DNA from 4 places in the Glutamicibacter sp. NPDC090743 genome. Region 2 is predicted to be linked to each of the others. Evidence: riboswitches for the same ligand, from Rfam matches in the RefSeq annotation. Region 2 holds a riboswitch; each other region holds the start of a gene.
The links. A riboswitch is a leader RNA that binds a small molecule or an ion and turns the genes downstream of it on or off. The one in region 2 is predicted to bind thiamine pyrophosphate.

Region 1: linked by a shared signal. The riboswitch ahead of thiM (hydroxyethylthiazole kinase) and the one ahead of ACIQTS_RS11200 (ECF transporter S component) in region 2 are both predicted to bind thiamine pyrophosphate.
Region 3: linked by a shared signal. The riboswitch ahead of thiC (phosphomethylpyrimidine synthase ThiC) and the one ahead of ACIQTS_RS11200 (ECF transporter S component) in region 2 are both predicted to bind thiamine pyrophosphate.
Region 4: linked by a shared signal. The riboswitch ahead of thiO (glycine oxidase ThiO) and the one ahead of ACIQTS_RS11200 (ECF transporter S component) in region 2 are both predicted to bind thiamine pyrophosphate.

What each region holds. Positions count from the first base shown of each region.
Region 1 covers NZ_JBIVXE010000002.1:609,104-611,298, reverse strand. Annotated here, with positions in the region: gene ACIQTS_RS06290 (hypothetical protein) at 1-661, shown strand, start outside; gene ACIQTS_RS06285 (GntR family transcriptional regulator) at 658-1,026, shown strand; TPP riboswitch at 1,061-1,155, shown strand; gene thiM (hydroxyethylthiazole kinase) at 1,145-1,939, shown strand; gene thiE (thiamine phosphate synthase) at 1,932-2,195, shown strand, end outside.
Region 2 covers NZ_JBIVXE010000005.1:57,504-59,698, reverse strand. Annotated here, with positions in the region: gene mnhG (monovalent cation/H(+) antiporter subunit G) at 1-349, shown strand, start outside; gene ACIQTS_RS11205 (DUF4235 domain-containing protein) at 406-657, opposite strand; TPP riboswitch at 733-855, shown strand; gene ACIQTS_RS11200 (ECF transporter S component) at 921-1,529, shown strand; gene ACIQTS_RS11195 (ATP-binding cassette domain-containing protein) at 1,526-2,195, shown strand, end outside.
Region 3 covers NZ_JBIVXE010000001.1:80,353-82,547, forward strand. Annotated here, with positions in the region: gene thiC (phosphomethylpyrimidine synthase ThiC) at 1-1,136, opposite strand, end outside; TPP riboswitch at 1,133-1,240, opposite strand; tRNA gene ACIQTS_RS00395 (tRNA-Thr) at 1,514-1,585, opposite strand; tRNA gene ACIQTS_RS00400 (tRNA-Thr) at 2,119-2,190, shown strand.
Region 4 covers NZ_JBIVXE010000001.1:264,325-266,519, forward strand. Annotated here, with positions in the region: gene ACIQTS_RS01345 (GNAT family N-acetyltransferase) at 1-844, opposite strand, end outside; TPP riboswitch at 924-1,028, shown strand; gene thiO (glycine oxidase ThiO) at 1,026-2,123, shown strand; gene thiS (sulfur carrier protein ThiS) at 2,150-2,195, shown strand, end outside.

The DNA of each region.
Region 1 (2,195 bases), on a different contig from region 2:
TTTGCGTGATCAACTATTCACCTTGCAATACGTAACTGCAGCACTCACCTTGCTCAGCGTTGCAATCGGCTGGTCATTCTTGCCACTGGATGACGAGCTCCAGATGCCTACCAATGAGCGAACTACGTGGATCTTAATGATCTTTGCCGGTGCGGCTTTGAGCTATGCCGTTCTCAATGCGCTTTATCTCAGCTACGTCAGCACGGTGGCCCGGCAGGCGTCTGCAGCACCCAAGTACCACGCACCCTTGCCCTTGTGGTCCTACATCGCCGCTGGCTTGCTGTTTGCCACCAGCACCTATTTTCTTCTCGATCCGCCACTGGACTATTTGTGGGGCTTCGCACCTCCAGGCAAGACAATGGTTGCAGGCTTGATCCTGCTGTTGCTGGCAACCCATCTTGGATTCGTCTGGTTCTCCCGCCGGGCGATTATTCCCTGGGCTGTCTCGTCGGCCGAAGAAATCTGGTACCGCAAGGTCCTGGAACTGCGTTCAATGCGTGTTAACACCAGTGCAGTGGTAGCCATGCTGCTCATTGGCTACGGATTCCCGGCCGGGCTGGGACTCTTTGCATTGCTCATCTTCGTTGTCCCAGCAGTCATTTTCCTAGAGCGCCCCGGTAGCGCCTTCGTGCGGGAACATCAGCCGGCAGCTACTTCATGAGCACGCAGATCAGTGTTGACCTCCAAGCAGCTACCCCGCCCTATGAGCAGATCCGCTCGCAGATTGCTTCACTGATCTCCTTGGGAGATCTGCCCTCGGGGAGCAAGCTGCCTACTGTGCGTGCGCTGGCCACGGACCTCGGCGTCGCTGTCGGTACAGTGGCGCGCGCCTACAAGGAGCTGGAAGCCGAAGAGCTGATCACCTCCCGGCGCCGTGCCGGCACAGTGGTCAACGAGCGGCCGCAGCCGGTGGATACCAGTGAAGATCTCCTGGCCGCCGTGGATCACCTCTGGGCGTTGGCGGCCGCGCAGAAGGTGGATGCGGCCACGCTCAAGGCCTTGGTGGCGCGGCGCGAGCGTAAGTAACTTGTCCTCGGAACCGGTTGTGCGTACGCTCTATGGCAGTGACACGGGGTGTCGGATCAACCGACTGAGATAAGACCCGTAGAACCTGATCTAGTTCACGCTAGCGGAGGGATGTCGCATGGCTTTGCATGCAGTTGCCCAAAAATACCGGCAACAATCACCTTTGGTTTTTTGCCTGACCAATACCGTCGTATCCAATTTCACCGCCAATGTCCTGCTGGCATCCGGGGCTTCCCCGGCCATGACGGATCTGCCCGGAGAGGCCGGCCCATTCGCACAGGCAGCTTCAGCCGTATTGGTGAATTTGGGAACTCCAAGCACTGAACAGCTGACCGCCATGGAAGAAGCTGTGCAGTCGGCGAGCGCTGCAGGCACCCCCTGGGTCCTGGATCCAGTGGCAGTGGGAGCGCTTCCGGTGCGCACGGAGTTTGCCCGGCGCATTGTCCGGCAACGCCCGACCCTGATTCGCGGCAACGCCTCGGAAATCCTGGCCCTGGCCGGCCGGCAATCTGCTTCGCGCGGTGTCGATGCCTTGGATGAGGTTTCTGCCGCCTTGGCGGCGGGACGCGAACTGGCCACGGAAAACGACTGCGTAGTGGCCATTTCCGGCCAGGCTGACGCCATCATCGACGCCACGCGTACCGTCTTGGTGCAAACCAACGGAATTGGCTTGACCCGGATGACAGGTGGCGGCTGCGCCTTGGGCGCGGTCTGCGCCGGAATGGTTGCGGTCCACGATGACCCGTTCGAGGCCACCATCGCAGCCCACGGTTTCTATGGCCTGGCCGCGGAAAAGGCCCTGGCTGGCAGCTCCGGTCCGGGCAGCTTCGCAGTTGCCTTCCTTGATGCGCTGTCGGCTGCCGATCCCGGGGAACTGAAAACTTTGAAGTACGAGGAATTGAACCATGCATAATTACGGCGCTTATCTAGTAGCCAACACTGCCAGCTGCACCCCACGCAGCACCCTGGAAGTTATCGAGGGCGCCGTCGCCGGAGGGATCGGGTGGATCCAGCTGCGCGCCAAGGATGAAAGCGCCCGGGAATTCTTCGAGCTGGCCTGCGCGGCTGCCAAGCTCACCGAGGGCAAAGCCCAGTTGCTGATCAATGACCGCATTGACGTCTACCTCGCGGCACGGGCTGCTGGCGCAGCAGTGAACGGCATCCATATC
Region 2 (2,195 bases):
GTCATTGATCGCAGGCATCGGCTTGCTGACCTTCCCGGACATGCTCACCCGCATGCATGCAGCGACCAAACCGCAGGTACTCGGCTTCCTGCTGATTTTCGCTGGACTGGCCATTTACCTGCGCAGCTGGGCTGTGGTCCCGGTACTCGTGCTGGCCTGGGGAATGCAGCTATTGACCGCACCGGTTTCGGCCCACATGATTGGCCGTTCCGGCTACCGGACCAAGCACGCTGCCAAGGAAACCCTGTTCTCCGATGAGCTGAGCCACGTGGTCAACAAGGTCAACGGAACACCGCCGACCGGAACCACCCCGGTTTCCAAGACCGGATCGCCAGACGAACAAGATTGAGAAAAAGCGGGAGCCGCCCCTCTGGGCGGCTCCCGCTTTTGGCTCAACGCCGAAGCTTACTTGGTGAACTTGGCAACAACCTTGTTGGCGCTGCGATCAGCCACGGTCTGCAGGATTGCTGCGACCAGGGCCGAAACGACTGCGAAGCCCAAGGCACGGCGGAAAGAAGCTTCCGCTGCTTCCTCAGTGCCCTTGCGTGGTGCTTTGCTGCCGGTTGCCTTCAACCAAAGGAAATCAACCAGCTTGCCGCCGAGCATGCCAGCGCCAACGGTGATACCGGTAGTGGCAAGTTTCTGCACTTTATCCATTTTTTCCTCGCGATCAAGCTCTTGACATATCGTTCCTCTGCCCAGCATACCTGCGGTATGGTGGGGGAGCAGTAATTATTCCGACAGGGGAGCGTCAGACTTTTAAAAAAAGTCGCAAGACGCTGAGAGTGCGATAGATCGCAGACCCTCGAACCTGCCCCGGCTAGTACCGGCGAAGGAAGTCGAGCATCTCGGATGCGGATAGGCGCGGCAGTATGCCCTCATTCCGTCCATCTCCCCTCCTTTCCACAGGAGGACCAGCAATGAACGAAACAGTTTCGAAGCAGCGTACCGGCTGGCGTGTAGTTGATATCGTCGTCGCCTCGGTGATCGCCGTCGCTTCAGGGGTCATTTTCTGGGCGTGGAGTGCCGGCTATGGCCTGTTCTCACTCGCCTTTGCGGCTTTCCCGCCAGCCACCGCGCTGCTCACCGGCATGTGGCTCTTCCCGGCGGTGCTCGGCGCACTGATCATCCGCAAGCCAGGCGCCGCAATCTACTGCGAGCTGCTGGCCGCCGTAGTTGAAGCGCTGCTGGGCTCGCACTACGGCTTGACCGTACTGATCTCCGGCCTGGTCCAGGGCCTGGGTGCAGAGCTGGTCTTCGCAGCATTCCGCTACCGCAAGTGGAACCTGGGCGTGGCGCTGCTGGCCGGCTTGTTCGCCGGCTTGTTCGCCGGCATTTCCGAGGCCTACATCCTGGCCTACTACGTTGAGTACACCGCCGGAATGAAGATCTTCCACGTGATCGCCACCGGCATTTCCGGCGTAGTCGTCGCAGGGCTGCTGTCCTGGTTGGCCACGCGCGGACTGGCGAAGACCGGTGCATTGAGCGCCCTGCCGAGCCGGCGTGCGCACCTGGAAAGCGCAAAATGAGTTCCTTTGCCAATTCCGGCGCAGCCTCGCTGACCCAGCGCGGTGCCGCCATCACCGCAACGGGGTTCGGCTGGCAGCACTCCGAGAGGAAGAATCCTGCCATCTCGGGACTGGACCTTGCGATCCACGCCGGTGAGAAGGTGCTGCTGGTCGGTCCATCGGGCGCCGGCAAGTCAACCTTGCTGCACGCGATGGCCGGGTTGCTGGAAGCGGATGAGGACGATCAGGTCGCTGGCCGGCTGCTCATAGATGGCAGCGATGCCTTCATCCGGAGCCACCCGGTGGGCTTGATGCAGCAAGACCCGGAAACCCAGGTAGTGCAAAGCAGGGTCGCCGATGATGTGGCCTTTGGCGCGGAGAACCTCGGAATGGATCCCGAACTGATCCGCCAGCGGATCCCCGAAGTGCTGGACGCTGTGGGTCTGGGTGCGCTGTCCTTCGAGCACCGCACCCAGCAACTTTCCGGCGGACAGAAACAGCGGTTGGCCTTGGCCGGCATTCTGGCCATGGAACCCAGGGTCATGCTGCTCGATGAACCGACTGCCAATGTGGACCCGCAGAGCATTGAGCTCTTGCGCGATGCGGTGCTGAACGCCGCCCGGCTTTCCGGTGCCACGCTGGTCGTCGTGGAACACCGGATTGAAGCCTGGGCGCAGCATGTGGACC
Region 3 (2,195 bases), on a different contig from region 2:
GGGATATGCCCCGGGCCTTCGACCATCACCTGCACATCGTACTTCCAGGCGCGCTTGGTCAGCTCGGCCAGGGTGTCCAGCTCGGCGAACTGGGCGGCGTCGTTCGCATCTGCGATGGAACCCGGGCGCAGCCCGTCGCCCAGCGAGAAGGCCACGTCGTACTGCGCGAAGATCTCGCACAGCTGATCGAAGTGGGTGTACAGGAAATTCTCCTGGTGGTGCGCCAAGCACCAGCCGGCCATGATGGACCCGCCACGCGAGACCATGCCGGTGACCCGGTTGGCAGTCAGCGGGATGTAGCGCAGCAGCACCCCGGCGTGGATGGTCATGTAGTCCACGCCCTGCTCGCACTGCTCAATGACGGTGTCGCGGAAGATCTCCCAGGTCAGTTCGTTGGCTTCGCCGTTGACCTTCTCCAACGCCTGGTAGATCGGCACGGTGCCGATGGGGACCGGGGAGTTGCGGATGATCCACTCGCGGGTGGTGTGGATGTCATCTCCGGTGGACAGGTCCATAACCGTGTCCGCGCCCCATTTGGCCGCCCACTGGAGCTTGGAGACTTCTTCTGCGATGGAGCTGGTCACCGCCGAGTTGCCGATATTCGCATTGATCTTGACCAGGAACGCCTTGCCGATGATCATCGGCTCGGATTCCGGGTGGTTGATGTTCGCCGGGATGATGGCTCGCCCGGCCGCGAGCTCGCTGCGCACCAGCTCGACATCGCATTCCTCGCGCAGGGCCACATAGCGCATTTCCGGGGTGATGATCCCGGCACGCGCATAGTGCATTTGCGTCACGCGGGCTCCGCCAACGGCCTGCAGCGGCGGGGCTGAGCGTCCGGCCCATTCCGCGCTGGCCGTGCCGCGGCGGACCGCTGAGCGTCCGTCGTCGTGCAGGTTGCGTTCGCGGCCTGCATAGGTTTCCACGTCCCCGCGTTCCAGGATCCACCGCTCGCGGAAGGGTTGCAGGCCTTGGGTGGGCTCGCTTCCCGGTCCGCTGGTGCGATATACAGCCAGCGGCTCGTTGGACTGTCCATTGGGGGAGTCTGCCAATTGGATCTGCGTGACGGGAACAGAAATTCCCGCAGATTCACGGTAGGCAAGGGTGTGGGCAGGGTGCTGTTCAATTTGTTCCACTGGGGAAACTCACTTCCTTCGCCGGCATTACCCGGACAGGTTCAACGGTCGCGGACGGCGATAGCCCGATCTCAGCCCTTGCCAGGGCACCCGTGTGGTCGCGAACAACTTAGCACGCTTGCGAGGGTTAAACGCAAACCCAGTGGTCAGGGCCTGACATCAAGGAAGTGGGAAGGGCCGGCTGTGGCGGGCCAAGATGCTTTTCATTGGCCGGAGACTCTTGCCGGGGGCACCTGGAATCCGGGGCGCAAGACGCAGCCGGTAGCCGGTGCTGCAGCTTGGGGTGTGCCCTGGGCCATGCTCGCAGTGGCTACACGGCATCTGCGGGATAAACGAAAAGAGAGGCAATCTGGAACCAGATTGCCTCTCTTATTTCGAGCCCCCTGCCGGAATCGATCCGGCGACCTCGTTCTTACCAAGAACGCGCTCTACCACTGAGCTAAGGGGGCAACAGGTAAATACTTTACACAGGTTTTTGAGGTTTGCAAAATCCGTCGGGAATTTGTTGCTGAGGTCACAATATTCCTACTCAAGACCGGAATGGGCGGCAAGGAGCTGTTGCCTTCCTGGCGGTTTCCAGCACCCCGGTTCGCGGCCTGGGATCCAACTGCCGGCCGCTGGAGCCGTGCCTGCGTGCCAGGGTGGATCGGGTGTTGCCCAAGTGCCGCTCGGTCACGGGTTCTGGAGCGGGAAAAGGTGGCAGCGTTCCGAAATTCCAAGCGGAGTAATTCGATGTTTGGCCACCGGGAAGAATCCGCGGGATTCTATCCTGCGCACCCGGGCAAATCCGCGATTGACCACGAGGAGCACTCCCGTGAGCATCGTCACCAGGGCACTTTTTGTCCCACCCTTCGTCCCCGGGGTGGCGAGTGAGGGGATAAATAGCCATTGACTAATGGTTTTACAGAATTTTCCGGGTCTTTTCCGGGGTGATCCGCCGATTTTTCTTTGCCGGGAAATCCGTGTAGAGTATTTACTCGTTGCCCCCTTAGCTCAGTGGTAGAGCGCGTTCTTGGTAAGAACGAGGTCGCCGGATCGATTCCGGCAGGGGGCTCTGAG
Region 4 (2,195 bases), on a different contig from region 2:
CACCTTCGTGCAGGAAGCCGTTGCTTTCTGCCACATGCTTCGACCCGGGATTATTTGCCCGCAAGCCCAGCTCCAAGCGGTACAGTCCCAGCTCGTCGAACAGGTAATCCACCAAGGTTGCCACGGCGCGGGTGGCCAGCGACCGGCCCCGGTAATTCTGGTTCATCCAATACCAAATCCACGCGTTCCGATTGGCCGGGTCGACCGTACCGCACACCAGTCCCACCAGCCGATCCCGATATGCGACGGCCATCGCCTGCTGGCGTTCCCCGGCCTCCAGCAGTGCGCGCACATACGACTCAGCCTTTTGCGGGGAATCGGCGTCGCCTTGGCGCAGCATGTCGGGGTTCGAGGAGAATGCCTCGAAGACCGCTTCGGCATCCGAAAGGCGCAGCCGGCGCACCGTGAATTCACCGTCGGCATGCACGGTTTCCTTCGGTCCTGCAGATGGCTGCGGATGAGCGGCGACCGTGCCCTGGTGGAAGAGCAGCTGCCAGCGGCCCTGCTCATGGATCCACAGTGAACTGCGTTCGCTGGGGGAACCGGAGAGCAGCTTCCAGCGCAGCAGCACCAGCTGGTCTGAAAGCTGGAGAGCCACCGGGCTTTCGACTTTCAACGCCCCGGCAGCCCGTGCCGGCTCCTGGGCCAGCTGGGCAATGATGGCCTCGCGATCATAGACTCGCCCGCTGGCTCCCACCTCGGCGAACCGAGGATGCAAGCGCCGCTGCAATTGCTCCTGGCTATGGCGTTGGCTAGATTCCAAGAGTTCTTGCTCCAACGAGATGATGGTGCTGGATAGCGCAGAACCTTGGGAAAGCTCGATAGGGAAGTCATGGAATGCCATGTCAGCAAGTACATCACAGAAGATGACGGAACTGCGTTCAGTGAAGTTCGACTTTATGAGCTGCATCATGCTTATAATCGCTGTAATCCGCGGGAGCCTGAATCGACCAGGCTGAGAGGGCACCGAGCCGACCGCTACACCTGATGCGGGTCATGCCGCCGTAGGAAGGAAGCGTGCCCTTGTGCATGTCAACATTGTTGGCGCCGGGATAATCGGCCTGGCCGTCGCGTTCGAGCTGGATTCACGCGCACACACCGTCACCCTCATCGATCCGGCACCCGGCCAAGGTGCAAGCTACGCGGCAGCAGGAATGCTGGCCCCGGCAGCTGAAACGGTCTGGGGCAATGGCCCGTTGCACCAGCTGCTTGCCGCCTCGAATGCCGCCTATCCGCAGTTCATCGAGCGCATCGAATCGGCCACCGGGCAACGCCCGGACTACTTGCAGAACTCCACGCTCGTTGTCGCCGCAGAGCCTGCGGACCGCGAAGCCCTGCACGAGCTGGCCGAACTGCAGATATCCCTCGGCCTGTCAGCGCAAAAGCTGCTGCCCAGCCAAGCCCGCAAGCTCGAACCAGCCTTGGCCGCCAATATTGCTGGCGCGGTCCTGTGCCAAGATGACCACCAGGTCGACCCTCGATCCATCGTCAAGATCCTGTTGGAGCATCTGCGTCCGCACCTGGTCGAGGAACGGGCGCAGGCACTGGTGACCGACGGGAAGCGGACCACCGCTGTGTGCACCGCATCGGGCCGAATCTTCGAAGCGGAGCAGACCATCGTGGCCACCGGTCTTGGCACCCTCGATGGCTTGAACGAACTTCCGCTGCGTCCGGTCTACGGAGACATCCTCCGGATCCAGGGACCAGCAGGCCCGCCGCTCATCACCCGCACCATCCGCGGCATCGTGCACCGGGAACAGGTGTATCTAGTGCCGAGAAGGGACGGCAGCCTCGTCCTTGGCGCCAGTGTCCGTGAAGACCGGCAACAAGCGGTGAACATTGGCGCGATGCACCTGCTGCTGGACAACGCGAGAAAGCTTGTCCCCGGCATCAGCGACTGCACGCTGAACGAGGCAACGGCCCGGGCACGTCCCGCCACGCCAGATGACCGGCCGCTGCTTGGACGCCTTGATCCAGGGCTGCTGCTCTGCACCGGGTACTCCCGGCACGGCGTGCTGCTGGCTCCGCTGGGCGCAACGCTCACTGCGGATCTCGCCCACGGCCACCAATCCCACCCCTTGCACCAGGCTGTGGATCCCCACCGCTTTGCCAACGCAACCTAGACCGCTCACCGAACGGAGCAGCAACCATGACAAGCATCGGCATCAATTTCAATTCACGGCAACTGAACCTGG